3 regions of the Corynebacterium accolens genome follow, and region 1 is predicted to be linked to each of the others. Evidence: predicted binding sites of a transcription regulator. Region 1 holds the regulator's gene; each other region holds the start of a gene.
What was found. The regulator LexA, encoded in region 1, represses DNA repair genes until DNA is damaged. The targets are predictions, from matches to a motif close to CGAACANNTGTTCG.

Region 1 (4,337 bases):
GCAGGGCATCGACGAAGGATTCCGGCGCGCCGGAATCGGTGATGACGACATCGATATCTGCAATGGAGGCGAAGCTCACCAGGTAGTCGTTGCCCAATTTGCTGGAATCACACATGACCACGACCTTGTGGGCATTCGTGACGAAGGCGGATTTGATGGCTGCTTCTTGGGAATCGGCTGTCGACAAGCCGTGATCGAGGGTCAACGCATTGGTACCGATGAAGGCGACATCGGCGCGCATGAGCGCCATGGTGCGCAGGGCGGTATCGCCGACGACGGCCTGGGTGATAGCGCGTACGGTCCCGCCGAGGAGCTGGACATCGGGAACGCCGCTATTGGCTAGCGACAGTGCGATGGGCAGGCTATTGGAGACGATATTGAACTGCGCCTGCGGGTATTGTTGGCTAATGAGCTCGGCAAAGGTATTAATCGTGGTGCCGGCGTCCAGGAATATGCTGCCGCCGCCAGGGGGAAGGAAGTCGAGCGCGGCGTGCGCGATGGCGGCCTTGGCCCCAGATGCGGAACGCTGGCGGGTATCGAGGGTGAGCTCCGCGGTCTGGAAGGCTTGCGAAGCCACGGCGCCGCCGTGAACGCGGTGGACAACGCCCTCACGATCCAGTACGGCTAGGTCGCGCCGAATGGTTTCAGCAGTCACCTCGAAACGCTCTGATAAATCGGTTACGTTAACGCGACCCTCAACTGCAGTTTGGGACGCGATCTGGCGGCGTCGCTCCTCTGCGTACACGGACCCTCCTTGCTCCTCGCCTTCGGCCGGGCGGTTACTCCATCTGCGAATGCAGGCGCTCGGTGAAAGCTAACTGATGTGGGATTTCTCCCTCCATTGTGTCAAAATTCGGCGGTAATCGGACGAAAACAAAAATTAAGGTGTGCGCTGTTGTCTGGTTTGGGATAAAAGCCGCAGGTCAGTCAGCTTTATTTGCCCTAGTTGAAAGCCAACCCTAGTAGCGCTTAACTTACGGATCCGTTATTTCGGGGGTGCTTTCTCAATAAACCCCGCGCGCTTAAGTTGGCTTTTTGGGGCGCGATTGCGAGGTAGAAAGGCGTGGAATGCGTTAAAACTCGTATGGCCCTGCTCCCTATGCGGGGAACAGGGCAGCGTACGAAGTGCAAAGAGCGGGTTTCAAGAAAGCGGGCGCAGAGTGTCGGCGGCGACAACAACCGCAGGCGAACACCCGCGTGCGGCTTGGTTAAAGTAGCTGGCCGGGGCCTAGAGTTTGCGGAAGACGGATACTACCTTGCCCATAATTTCCGCATCATCGCCGTTGATGGGCGGATAGGCATCGTTGTGCGGAAGGAGCCATACGCCAGAGGAATCGCGGTGGAATTCCTTGACGGTGGCCTCGGAGCCATCGAGAAGCGCGGCGACAAACTCGCCTTCCTCAGCCACCGATTGCGACCGGATGATGACCCAGTCGCCGTTGAGGATGCCGGCATCCTGCATGGAATCGCCCACGACCTGCAGCATATAAAGCTCTCCTCCGCCGACGACCTCGTCTGGCATGGGGAAATACGTGTCGATATTTTCCTCTGCAGTGATTGGTGCACCGGCGGCGATGCGGCCAACGACGGGAATATAAGCTACGGCGGCAGACTCTTCAGGGCCGCGGGCAGAGGTATCGGGGACGTCCTTAGCCTTGCGGCCCGGCTTCTTTTCGGCGTCGTCAGTGTTGAGGTGGCGTACGTCGACCGCGCGGGGTTTATTGGGATCGCGGCGCAAGAAGCCCTTTTCCTCCAGTTGCTTGAGCTGATAGGCCACGGACGAGGTGGATTGCAGGCCGGCGGCGTCACCAATTTCGCGGATGCTGGGCGGGTAACCGCGGAGCATCACTGCATCGCTGATGACGTTAAGGATGCGGCGTTGCCTTTCGGAAAGGGAGGCGTAATCGTTCTTTGCGGTGCTTGCTTTCTTGCGGCCCATGTGCGGCTCCTAGCTAAGGGGTCTGAGGTTCTGCGTTCATAGCTTGAAAAGGGACTGGGTGACACCTGCGTGCCATAACTCATTTGTAGCACGAAAAGTACAAGCGTTCGAGATTTACGCGAAAAACTGGACAGGTTTTCGAAGTGGTGCTATAAATCGAACATAGAAACAATCTCGAACACAGGAGCGACATTGAGCTCTTGTTGTGTCAAGGGGCCGCTTTAGACTTACGGCGGTCGTCGAAAGGAAAGCAATGTCTCAACTACTTCACTCTCGCAATAACATGGTCAAACAGCGCGCGGCACGTCCACAGATCGTCCCTTCAGCCGCTATTTGGGATATTGATGATCAAAGCTGGGGCGTGCAGCATTCTCCTTCCGAAAAGGGGGAAATCAGGACTTTAAATTCCGTATATCGAACGAACCGTGAAGGTTATTCGAATACGTGGACTGATGAACGTTCCTTACCTGATTTCGCGAACAGGCCGATGGAAGAAGACGATGCGCATAGTTCGCGCAAGAATTACCTCCTCGGTGCAGTATTTGGTGCTGCCGTATTTTTCGGCACGGTTGCCGGCGGGCTGATGGGTACGAGCGCTGAAACGCCGACTGATCCTGGCGCTTCGGTACAGCAAGTAGAAGCAGCGATCGGACAGTAGTGCTGCGTGTACAAAAGCAGGCACTTCGGGGGTTTAAGGCTTAGAGCCTTTTAGGCAGCAGCTTGTCTTCCCGGCCGCAGATAAGGCCCGCTTGCTTCACGGAGACAGGCACTCGAGTAGGAGGAGTCTGGCGCAATGGTGTCAGGTTTTTGGCTTGGCCGTGGGAGGTAAACTAAACCGAGAAGCTAAATTAGCGAAAGGACTAGTGTGTACTGCCCGTTTTGCCATAACGAACAATCCCGCGTTATTGACTCGCGCGTGGTTGATGCCGGCGCATCGATACGGCGCCGGCGGGAGTGTGCTTCCTGTAAGGGACGCTTCACCACTGTGGAAAAGGCCGTACTGCTGGTTGTTAAGAGAAATGGCCTCGCTGAGCCATTTAGCCGGGATAAACTCATTCGGGGGGTTAGGCGCGCATGCCAGGGTCGCGACGTTAGCGATGATGCCTTAAAAAAGTTGGCCCAAGAGGTTGAGGAAACGGTGCGGGGGCACGGGTCCTCGCAGGTAAACGCCAACGAAATCGGGCTAGCGATCCTTGAGCCGCTGCGTGACCTAGACGAGGTTGCATATCTGCGCTTTGCCTCGGTGTATAAATCATTCGAGAGCGCGGATGACTTTGAATCGGAGATTCGTTTGATGCGGCGCCGCGATCGCGGGGACCTTTAAACTGCGCAGTGTAGGACGATTTCTCAGCAGTTATACAGCCGTTCCTGCGCAGGATCGAAGCAGTCTTAACTGGCCTTTTGGGTGCATCGTTTCGTTAGGGCCTGCCCAATGTTTACGCCGCCGGCGGCCGAGTAAGCAGATTTTTAGCTTAGGTATGGCCGGCCGGGCGGCGGGAACGTGAGGTTGGGGTGACTAGCGCAATTTATCCACTGCCTTTTGGATCCTCCGCAGGGACACCGCGTGCGCCGTGCCGAGGCGCTGGGCAAAGAGCGAGACCCGCAATTCCTCGATCATCCAGTGGATGTCCTTGACCTCGCGTGTCTTTTCGCGGCCCGCGGGGAGGTTTCGGAGGCGGTTTGCCAGGTAGGCCTTGGCGTTATCGACCTCGGCCTGGCGGTCGGCATCGCGATCCGGATCGAGCGACATGTCCTCCAGACGGATCCGCATTGCCTGGATGTAGCGGGGAAGGTGTCGCAGGTGTGCGGACCCGTGCACGGTGATGGCATTCGGCGGAAGAAGGAACGCGAGTTGCTTTTCCATATCGTCGATGGCGGGACCGTCCCACTGGGAAAGTTCGGCGCGGAGGTTGGAGTACTCAGCCAAGCCAGGCGCGATCGAGACGATTGATTGCCGCACGCGGCCGGGAACCTGCGGTTTCACGGTATCCTTGAGCTCGGAAAATGCCTCTGGCGAGCGCACGGGGCCGCCGGCCTCGAGCATGAGGTCGCGGATTGCCGCTACGCGGGCGTCATTGACCAGGCCGTCGGCGCCGCCATGCGGATAAGAATCCACGGCGACGCGCTGCTGCAGGGGAAGCCCCTTGACCATTTGCGCGGTCGAGACGGAAATCTCGCGCATCAAAAGCGTGAGGGTGGTGGTGACCATGGCGGCATCGGCAGCCGCCTTGGTGGGATGAACCTTAAGCTCAACGCCTTCCTTGGTGGCCACCAGCGCTGGGTAGGCGGTGACTTCGTGGCCGTCGACGGTGGTGGTGACGGTCTCGTCAACGGTGCCGAGGGTATCGTCGGTCCATTCGCTGACCGCGGTGGATTCGGCGGTGCGGCTTACCCGCGA
Region 2 (4,337 bases), 410 kb from region 1:
TGCCATTGAAGAGGTTCAAATCCACATCGGTTGGAATACCGGCAACCTTGCCCGATCCGGAGCGCTGCCAGAAGGACAGGTTCTTCCACCCACCCACTGGATCCGGCGCTTCATCCTGGTATGCCGCCAACCACAGTGGCATATTGGAGAACTTCTGGGAGTTATTCATCTCACCGATCCAGAAGTACTTATAGGTATAAATCATTGGCGTGCGGTTGGTCAGGCGCTTGAGCTCGGTGGTAAATTCCTCGATCCAGCTCTCCAACTGGGAGGCGGACTTGCCCTCGGAAACCTCGATATCGAGCACCGGCGGCAACGTCTGATTCGGCGCCAATGCAATCTGCGTGGCAAAGTTTGCGGCCTGCGTCTTCGCATCGCCAGCTGGACGCGCATAGTGGTATGCGCCGGTCTTCAAACCGTGCAAATTGGCAGCTTGAATATCTTTGACGTAGTGCGGGTTAATCCAGTCCCCACCCTCAGTTGCCTTCACAAAGGCAAAGGACTGGCCATCAGACTTCACCTTATTCCAGTCAATAGGCATGCCACCTGGGTGCTGGTGGGCAGCAATATCAATACCTTTTGGTGCGCTGGTTCCCAATGCTGCCTGTGCGGCAGCGGTCCCGCTTACCGTGACTGCAACTGCAGCGATAACCGCGATGATGCTCTTGCGGAGTGCCCTCATAGTTGTCATGCGCGAGAGTTTAACAATCATTCACACTAACCACATTTGCAACACACGCACCTTAGAGACAAATTTTTCACTCGCGTAGACAAACTCGTTGGAAATGTACCATCTAGAACATATATTCGCTTTTCGGCTTGCGAGGGTTGAGTGGGTGGCTTATGGTGAAGCTATGGAAATTAGAAACTTAGTGCGAAATTCGGGGGATAATCGCCGTGGAACCCTACTACCTCATCACTGACCCACACGATGACATCGCGGTTAGTGCCACCTGCAATAGAAAGTCCGACTACCTGCTCTGGAAGGAAATTAAACCTAGCCTAGAAGACGATTTCGATATCTCGTGCCATACCTTGGCGGGGCGCACCGGCTTGAGCGAGCGACGTACGAGGGATATCACCATGGCCCTGTACCGCTTAGAAGAGTTGCCGCGCACCCAACTGCTGCAGGAAACCTACTACTTCCTCGATTTCTCTCGGCTTATCACCATTGATGCGGTCTTGAGCAAGCTGGGAGAAGTAGACAACAGCGCCCTCCAGCGCATAGACGCCGAACTGGAAAAGTACCTCACTCCCACAAAGCCGGGCCAAAGTTTTCCATCGAACGCTGCCCTGCGTCGAAAGCTCAATGGGCTCATCACGATGGAATCCCCGGACACTACGGGAGACAAGGACGCCGAGGAAGAGGAATCTCAAAATGAATCCTATTTCATCTACCCCACCGCGGGCGGACGAGCAGGGTTAAACGTAGAGTTCGACGAAGATGCGCTCATCCTCATTGACGAGGTTGTTCAGCGCACGGCGGAAGAGCACGGAATTAGCAAGGCCGATGCCCTGGCCCAGCTGATCCTCGGAACCGTCGAAGATAAATCTCAGGTGCACCTTTATATGTATCGCGCCAGCGATATAAAAGCGGCGCCCGGTTTCATCCAGGGCTATGGATGGGTTCACCCAGATACCGCAGACCGGCTAGCCCCGACTACGACACGGGATATGGACCAGGCGGCAACAAGGGTTAGCCCGGCCTACTCCACGCCGCCGCTCATCGGTGCCTATGTGGAGGGTCGAGATGGTGTGTGCCGCTGGCCGGGGTGCAACCGCCCGGCCTACAGGTGCCAGAAGGATCACAGGATCGATTTCTCAGAGGGAGGAAAACAACGGCGGGAAACTTGGCATCGCTGTGCCAGCACCACCACAATGTAAAGACGGATAAAAGCGCCTTTTACATCATGGATCCGCACAGCGGGGACATTGTCTGGCTCTTCCAAGACGGACGGTGGGAATACGATGAACCGCAGGGGCCGCTAGCGGCGAAGAATAAGAACTGGGCGCTCACCGTTGCCCAGGCAATCGCCGCGCGGCGCAATGCTGCCAAAGAAAGGGCTGATACCTAGACCGTGCGGGCCCGAGCAACGACATCTGGCAAGTGCGCGAGCACGTAATCCACATCGTCTTCAGAGGTAAGGCGCCCCAAGGTAAACCGAAGGGAGCCGATTCCTTCATCCTCGCTGACGCCCATTGCAGAAAGCACATGGGACATGCGGTTGACGCCTGCGCTGCAGGCGCTGCCAGTCGATGCCTCAATCTGCAGCGAATCCAGCAGCATAATGAGGCTGTCGCCATCGGTGCCGGGGAAAGAAACATGTAGGTGCGACGGCAAGCATGGCTCGGTGGAATTCACCACGACGTTGTCAATGGAAGAAAGGATCCCATCCCGCAGCTTGTTCCGGAGTCCAGCGATGCGCTCGCCCTCGGCAGCGCTTTCGGCGATCGACTCTTCCAAGGCAGCGGCGAGCGCCGAGGCACTGGCGACGTCCACGGTGCCTGGGCGTAGTCCACGCTCTTGGCCGCCGCCATAGGAAATCGGCTGCGGCGCTGGGGTGCGCTTGGCCAATAGCACGCCGATACCGCGCGGGCCGCCAAACTTGTGGGCGCTGGCGGCGAGCGTCGTGATGCCCAATTCCGCAAAATTGATGGGCAGCTTGCCCGCTACCTGCACCGCATCCACGTGCATAGGAATACCGGATTGTTGCGCGAGGGAGGCAAGCTCCTCGATGGGCTGAATCGCACCGGTTTCGTTATTGGCCCACATGCAGGTGGCAAGATCGGCAGGTTTCGAGAAGGCGCCCCCATCGCTGATATGCCCGCTGCGGTCCACGGGGAGCAGGTCCACGGTGGCGCCGGCTTGGGCAAGCTTGCTCACGGTATCGCGCACGGCTGGGTGCTCAATATCCGTCGAGATGATGCGGTTGGTATTGCCTACAGCATAAAGGCCCTGGATAGCGATATTATCCGCCTCGGTACCAGAGGAGGTAAAGACGACCTCGATGGGTTCGCACCCAAGGAGGGAGGCGACTTTCTCGCGGGCATCGTCAAGCACGGAACGTGCCCTGCGGCCAGAGGCGTACTGGGCGCTGGAGTTGAGCGAGCCGGAGGCGGCAACCCATGCGTCGATGGCGGATTGGCGCATCGGCTGGGTTGCAGCGTAGTCGAAATAGTGCGGCATTACTGGCGCGCCTTCAATTCCTCGGTCAGGGCTGGGGCGATTTCGTGCAGGTCACCGACGACGCCGAGATCTGCGATCTGGAAGAACGGCTCATCCTGGTCCTGGTTGACCACCACGATGGTGCCGGAGGTCTGCATGCCCGAGGTGTGCTGAATGGCACCGGAAATGCCCAGGCCAATGTAGAGATCGGGCGACACGGTCACACCAGTCTGGCCCACCTGATGGGTGGCATCGTAGAAGCCTTCATCGACGGCGTCGCGGGTGGCACCGACGGCGCCACCGAGGGCATCGGCAAGCGGCTCGACGATCTCGGCGAAGTTATCGCCGACGCCGCGGCCGCCGGAGACCACGACCTTGGCTGCGGTGAGCTCGGGGCGGGCGGACTTCTCAGCGGGAGTAAAGGAATTAACCTTGACGTCTTTCTCGGTTGCCGCAGGCAGCGGCATGGGGGCCGGCTGGGCTTCCACCTGCTGGGGCTCCGCCGCAACGGAACCAGGCTGCAGGGTATAGATCGGGCAGCTGCCGGAAGCCTGCGAGGTGGTCTCGTAGGTGCCACCGAAAATGGTCATGGTTGCAGAGCCATCCGCCTTGATGGAATCCACATTCGCGAGCGCGCCGGAAGCCAGGCGGGCAGACAGGCGGCCCGCAATCTCGTTATTCGTCGGGCTGGCGGCCAGGACGATGGGCGCCGGATTGGCTGCGCCCAGGGCGTGCAAGGCATCAACCTCAGGGATCACCAGGCGCTGGTCATAATCCTCCGCCGTTGCCTGCACCACCTGGGCGGCGCCGAGGGCGGCTAGCTCGGCATCGAAGGCATCTGCCTGCTTGCCGACGACCACCGCAGACACCGTACCCAATTCGCGTGCGGCGGTAATGAGCTCACCGGTGACGGGGAGAATGCTGTCTGCATCGTGTTCAACAAGTACGTAAACGTGAGACATTTTTACTCCTAAATCAAGTTCTTTGCGGCTAGGAAGTCAGCAATCTTCTTCGCAGCATCCTGCGGCTGCGGCTCCGAGATAACCTCGCCGGCCGTGCGCGGCGGGCGCTTGGAAGATTCGGTAACGGTCGTGGTGGGCGCAATGGCTTCGATGCCTAGGTCCGCCACGTTCAAAGTGGTGATCTCTGCCTTCTTTGCAGCCATAAGTCC
Region 3 (4,337 bases), 480 kb from region 1:
TTTTCTACACCTTCATCGGTGGCTTCCTGGCAGTGTCCTACACCGACGCTATGCAGGGCATGCTGATGTTCGTCGCCCTGCTGATCGTGCCAATCATGGCGCTTTTCGCTCTTGACGATGCCGGCGCGATCTTCTCCTTCGCTACCGAAAACAGCTACGCTACCGACGGCGCACTCGAGCCAAACGATAACTACTTCTCTCTCTTCGCCGGTGTTTCCGCTGGTGTTATCGTTGGTAACGCCGCTTGGGGCCTTGGCTACTTTGGTCAGCCGCACATTATCGTGCGCTTCATGGCGCTGCGTAAGCCTTCCGACGCCAAGCAGGGCCGTTTCTACGGCATCACCTGGATGGGTCTTTCCGTCATCGGCGCTATCTTCGTTGCGCTTACCGGTACCGTGTACTTCACCCAGTTCGGTGAAACCATCACTGACCAAGAAAACTTCGAGACCATCTTCTTGGATATGGCTCAGGCCATGATGCACCCATTGCCTGCAGGTTTCGTCTTGACCGCAGTTCTGGCAGCGATCATGTCCACCATGTCTTCCCAGATGCTCGTGGTTTCCTCTTCCCTGATTGAGGACCTCTACCTCATCATCGCAAAGCGCAAGCCTTCCGAGGGCGTTCTGATTAACCTGTCCCGTACCGCCGTTGTGGCCATCGCGGTTATCGCCGCACTCCTGGCTATCAACCCGTCCGACTCCATTCTTGGCCTGGTCGGCTTCGCATGGGCTGGTTTCGGTTCCGCATTCGGTCCGCTGGTCATCCTGGCCCTGTACTGGAAGCGCCTCAACGCAACCGGTGCAATCGCCGGTATGGTTACCGGTGCAGTCGTCGCCATCGGTTGGGGCATGTCCCCGCTCGGCGATTCCCTCTACGAGATGGTTCCGGGCTTCTTCTCCGCACTCATCGTCACCGTTCTGGTCACCTTGGCTACCAAGCAGCCAGACCAGGAGGTTCTGGACGAGTTCGAGGAAGCCGAGAAGCTTGCCAAGCTCGTTGAGAAGGACGACTCCCTGGACTTCGAGGAAGCAGCAGAAAAGGTTTCCGATAACAAGTAGGAACCTTCCCGCACCTCGCGGAGTCCAATAGGACATGAAGTCCTATTACCTGGCCGCGCTATCATGCATAACCGCTCTCGTTATCGCATGGTATGCGTGGCCTTTTCCGCGTTTTGATGTCTCCACCGTTCCATCCCGCGCGGAATTGCAGGGCTACGACCGCGACGAGTTCGGCGGCTGGCAGCCAAACGGTGCATGCACCACGCGTGAGGCCATCATGGAGAACCAAGCCAGCGAGGCGTTCGCAGACTGCCGGCCGCAATCCGGCACGCTCTATGACCCCTACGCGGGCGAGATGATTTCAGCCACCTCCCCTATTGAGGTCGACCACATCTTCCCACTTTCTGCCGCCTTTGACATGGGTGCCGCAGAATGGGACCAAGACACCAAGATCCGCTTTGCCAACGATCCCCTCAACTTGGTGGCGACCAGCCGGAAGCTCAATCAGGAAAAGTCCGATTCCCTCCCCTCCGAGTGGCTGCCGCCCGCCAATCGCTGTGATTATTCGCGGCGCCTCGCAGAAATCGCGCGCAAGTACGAGTTACCGTTGCCCCGCGCGGATGTCCGTGCAATGAGAAGGCAATGTCGGTTCGATTTCTAGCAGTTAAATTGATTAGGGTGAACAAGGCAACTTTTCTTAACTGAAGGGCATCCTCCATGACTACTTTGTTCATCTTCCTGCACGTGGCAGCGGCCATCGTTTTGCTCGGCCCCGTGTGCATTTCCACCTCCATCTACCAGACCCAGCTGCAGGGCGCAGCGCAGGGCGATAAAACGGCCCTCGGCGCCGCCCGCAACTTGCACAACATCACCAATACTTACGGCTACATTTCCGCCCTCGTGCCGGTCCTTGGCCTTGCAGTGTTCCTGTCTGATATTGAAACCTTCAAGAGCCAGGTCAACTTCCACATCGCCATCCTCGTGGCCATCATCGCGTGGTGTCTGCTCTTCTTCCTCATCCTCCCTAAGCAGCGCACGGCGCAGGCAGCCCTAGAATCCGGCGATACCGCCAACCTGGGCTCCATCAAGAAGTCCCTGTCCGCTTTCGGCGGCGTCTTCAACCTCCTGTGGATCATCTGCCTTATCCTGATGTACATCTAGGAAGCCATTTACTTTTCGGGGACAGTGTCATCGCTGTCCCCTTTTTCATGCGTGGACTCCTCCCGAAGTTCTTCTTTTAGTTGCTGCGCATCTGCATGCGCATTCTCCCTCCGCTTCTGCGTCGCCTGTGCCACCGTCTGCGCCCACCTGCGGTTCTTGGGCGCCAACGGCCCGCTGGCGGAGTCATAGACCCACGTAGAGTCATCAAAAAGCCAGACGATGTCCCCGCTTATCGGGTCCTTGATATAAAACGCCCTCCCATCGGTCTTAATGTTGTGATGGTGCTGGCATAAGCAGGTGAGGTTTGCTGCCGAGGTCGGCCCGCCGTCTGCAAAGTCGTGCCGATGGTCCATCTGGGACGCTACCGCCGGCCGCGTGCAGCCTGGCCACCGGCACGTGCCGTCCAAGCCCTCTACAAACGCCCGGATATCTGGCGGCGTCACATAGTTAGGGTTCTCCGCCTGACCGGCCTTCTCCATATCCCTTGTCGCTGTCGCCCGAGCCTGTAGGTCATCCGCGGTCTCCGGGGATACCCAACCTAAATTCTGTACAAACGCGGGTCCATCCGGCAGGTCGCAGCGATACATATTCAACACGACCTTGGCCTTCGCCTGCGCCTTTCCAGTCAGCAGCTCCACTGCGGCCTCAGCCATCGTGAGGTCCTTGTCCGTAGCGATATCCCGAATATTGCGGTCGATTATCTCCGCGGTTTCCAACCCGACGTCCAGACAAACCGCGGCCCACTCCCCGCCTGTAGGTTCAACGCTATAGGTTTGCTTGCGGCGCGGATCCCGCGAGGCAATAGAGGGATCGAGGCGCACAATGAGCTCGCGCAGCTTGCGGCGGAGATTGCGGTGCGAGGGCAGCTTTTGATTGGGACGAGTTGGGGTCAAGTAGTTGGTCAGGGCGTCATCGATAGTGAATTTCTTCTCCGCATCAATGGCGCCGAGTTTGGCTAGGGTTTGGTCAATCGTAATCAGTCGGTCTAAATCTAAATGGAAATGCTGTTCTTGCCGGGCGCGCAGCCGCGGCAGCTCCTTTAATCGCTCGAAGGCGAAAATAATATTTCTAATGCGGGACTGACGCGCCCCGGTTAAATCAGACAGTGATTGGCTAATAATTTCGATATCATCATCTGGGTCAGGATGAAGATTCTCCCAGAACTGGTATTCCGCCTTCCTAATCTCCGTAGCTGCACGGGAGGTAGAATTTTCCGGATTGGTATTGGCATAATATGGCGCATTCATGGACTTCCTTTCAAGAGATTTACTAGAACATGCTTTCGCCATACACCATACAAAACCGCTCTGACACACTACCCCCATTTATAGTAAAAGCGCAGGTCAGAAGGCATGAAAAAAGGGCCTCTAAAAAGAGGCCCTTTGGAGGTTTAATTAGTCGCGGAAGCGACCACCATGTTTGCGTCCACCGCCGCCGCCATCACGGCGAGGCGGGCGACCAGTATCCTTCTGAATCTTGATGAGCTGCCCAGAAATCCGGGTATCCTTCAGACGGTCCAGCACAGCTGGGTCCATGTTCTTCGGCAGGTCCACGAGGGTGTGCCCCACTGCAATGGTGATGCGGCCAAAGTCCTTGGCTGACAGGCCACCTTCGTTGGCGATTGCACCGACGATGGCACCTGGGCGGACATTCTGGCGCTTGCCGACGTCCAACCGGTACGTCTCAAAGTCACCATCCGGCCGCTTGGAGCCGCCGCGGTTCTTGCCGCCGCCCTTGAAGTCGCGGTCGCGCTTGCGGTCATCGCGATCGCGGCGGTCCTTCTTTGGCTTGGGCAAAGGCTTGTCTTCCAATAGGAAGTTCTTGCCACCCTGGTGCATGACGGCCAACGCAGCGGCGATGTCATCCATCGCGACGTTGTTGTCTTCCGAGTACTTGCGCACCAAGTTGCGGAAGAAATCGGCCTGCTTGTTGTCCATGGACTGGGTAATGGCCTGCGCAAACTTTTCCTTGCGCTTCTCATTGACCTCATCGACGGACGGCAGGTCCATCTCTTCGAGGCGAGCATTGGTCACGCGTTCGATGGAGCGCAGCATGCGGCGCTCGCGCGGGGTGACGAACAGGATTGCCTCGCCGGAGCGGCCGGCACGGCCAGTACGGCCGATGCGGTGCACGTAGGACTCGGTATCGTTCGGGATATCGAAGTTCACCACGTGGGTG

Region 2: the regulator LexA is predicted to act here: its motif matches at 797-810, upstream of CACC_RS05220 (HNH endonuclease signature motif containing protein).
Region 3: the regulator LexA is predicted to act here: its motif matches at 3,431-3,444, upstream of CACC_RS04880 (HNH endonuclease signature motif containing protein).

Annotation. Positions count from the first base shown of each region.
Region 1 covers NZ_CP046605.1:1,491,746-1,496,082, reverse strand. Annotated here, with positions in the region: gene CACC_RS07165 (DeoR/GlpR family DNA-binding transcription regulator) at 1-745, opposite strand, end outside; gene lexA (transcriptional repressor LexA) at 1,229-1,939, opposite strand; gene CACC_RS07155 (hypothetical protein) at 2,193-2,597, shown strand; gene nrdR (transcriptional regulator NrdR) at 2,805-3,263, shown strand; gene hrpA (ATP-dependent RNA helicase HrpA) at 3,456-4,337, opposite strand, start outside.
Region 2 covers NZ_CP046605.1:1,080,848-1,085,184, reverse strand. Annotated here, with positions in the region: gene CACC_RS05225 (glycoside hydrolase family 25 protein) at 1-691, opposite strand, end outside; gene CACC_RS05220 (HNH endonuclease signature motif containing protein) at 898-1,884, shown strand; gene CACC_RS05215 (hypothetical protein) at 1,911-2,075, shown strand; gene CACC_RS05210 (cysteine desulfurase family protein) at 2,072-3,187, opposite strand; gene CACC_RS05205 (electron transfer flavoprotein subunit alpha/FixB family protein) at 3,187-4,128, opposite strand; gene CACC_RS05200 (electron transfer flavoprotein subunit beta/FixA family protein) at 4,137-4,337, opposite strand, start outside.
Region 3 covers NZ_CP046605.1:1,010,805-1,015,141, reverse strand. Annotated here, with positions in the region: gene putP (sodium/proline symporter PutP) at 1-1,058, shown strand, start outside; gene CACC_RS04890 (HNH endonuclease family protein) at 1,093-1,659, shown strand; gene CACC_RS04885 (hypothetical protein) at 1,716-2,159, shown strand; gene CACC_RS04880 (HNH endonuclease signature motif containing protein) at 2,168-3,406, opposite strand; gene CACC_RS04875 (DEAD/DEAH box helicase) at 3,554-4,337, opposite strand, start outside.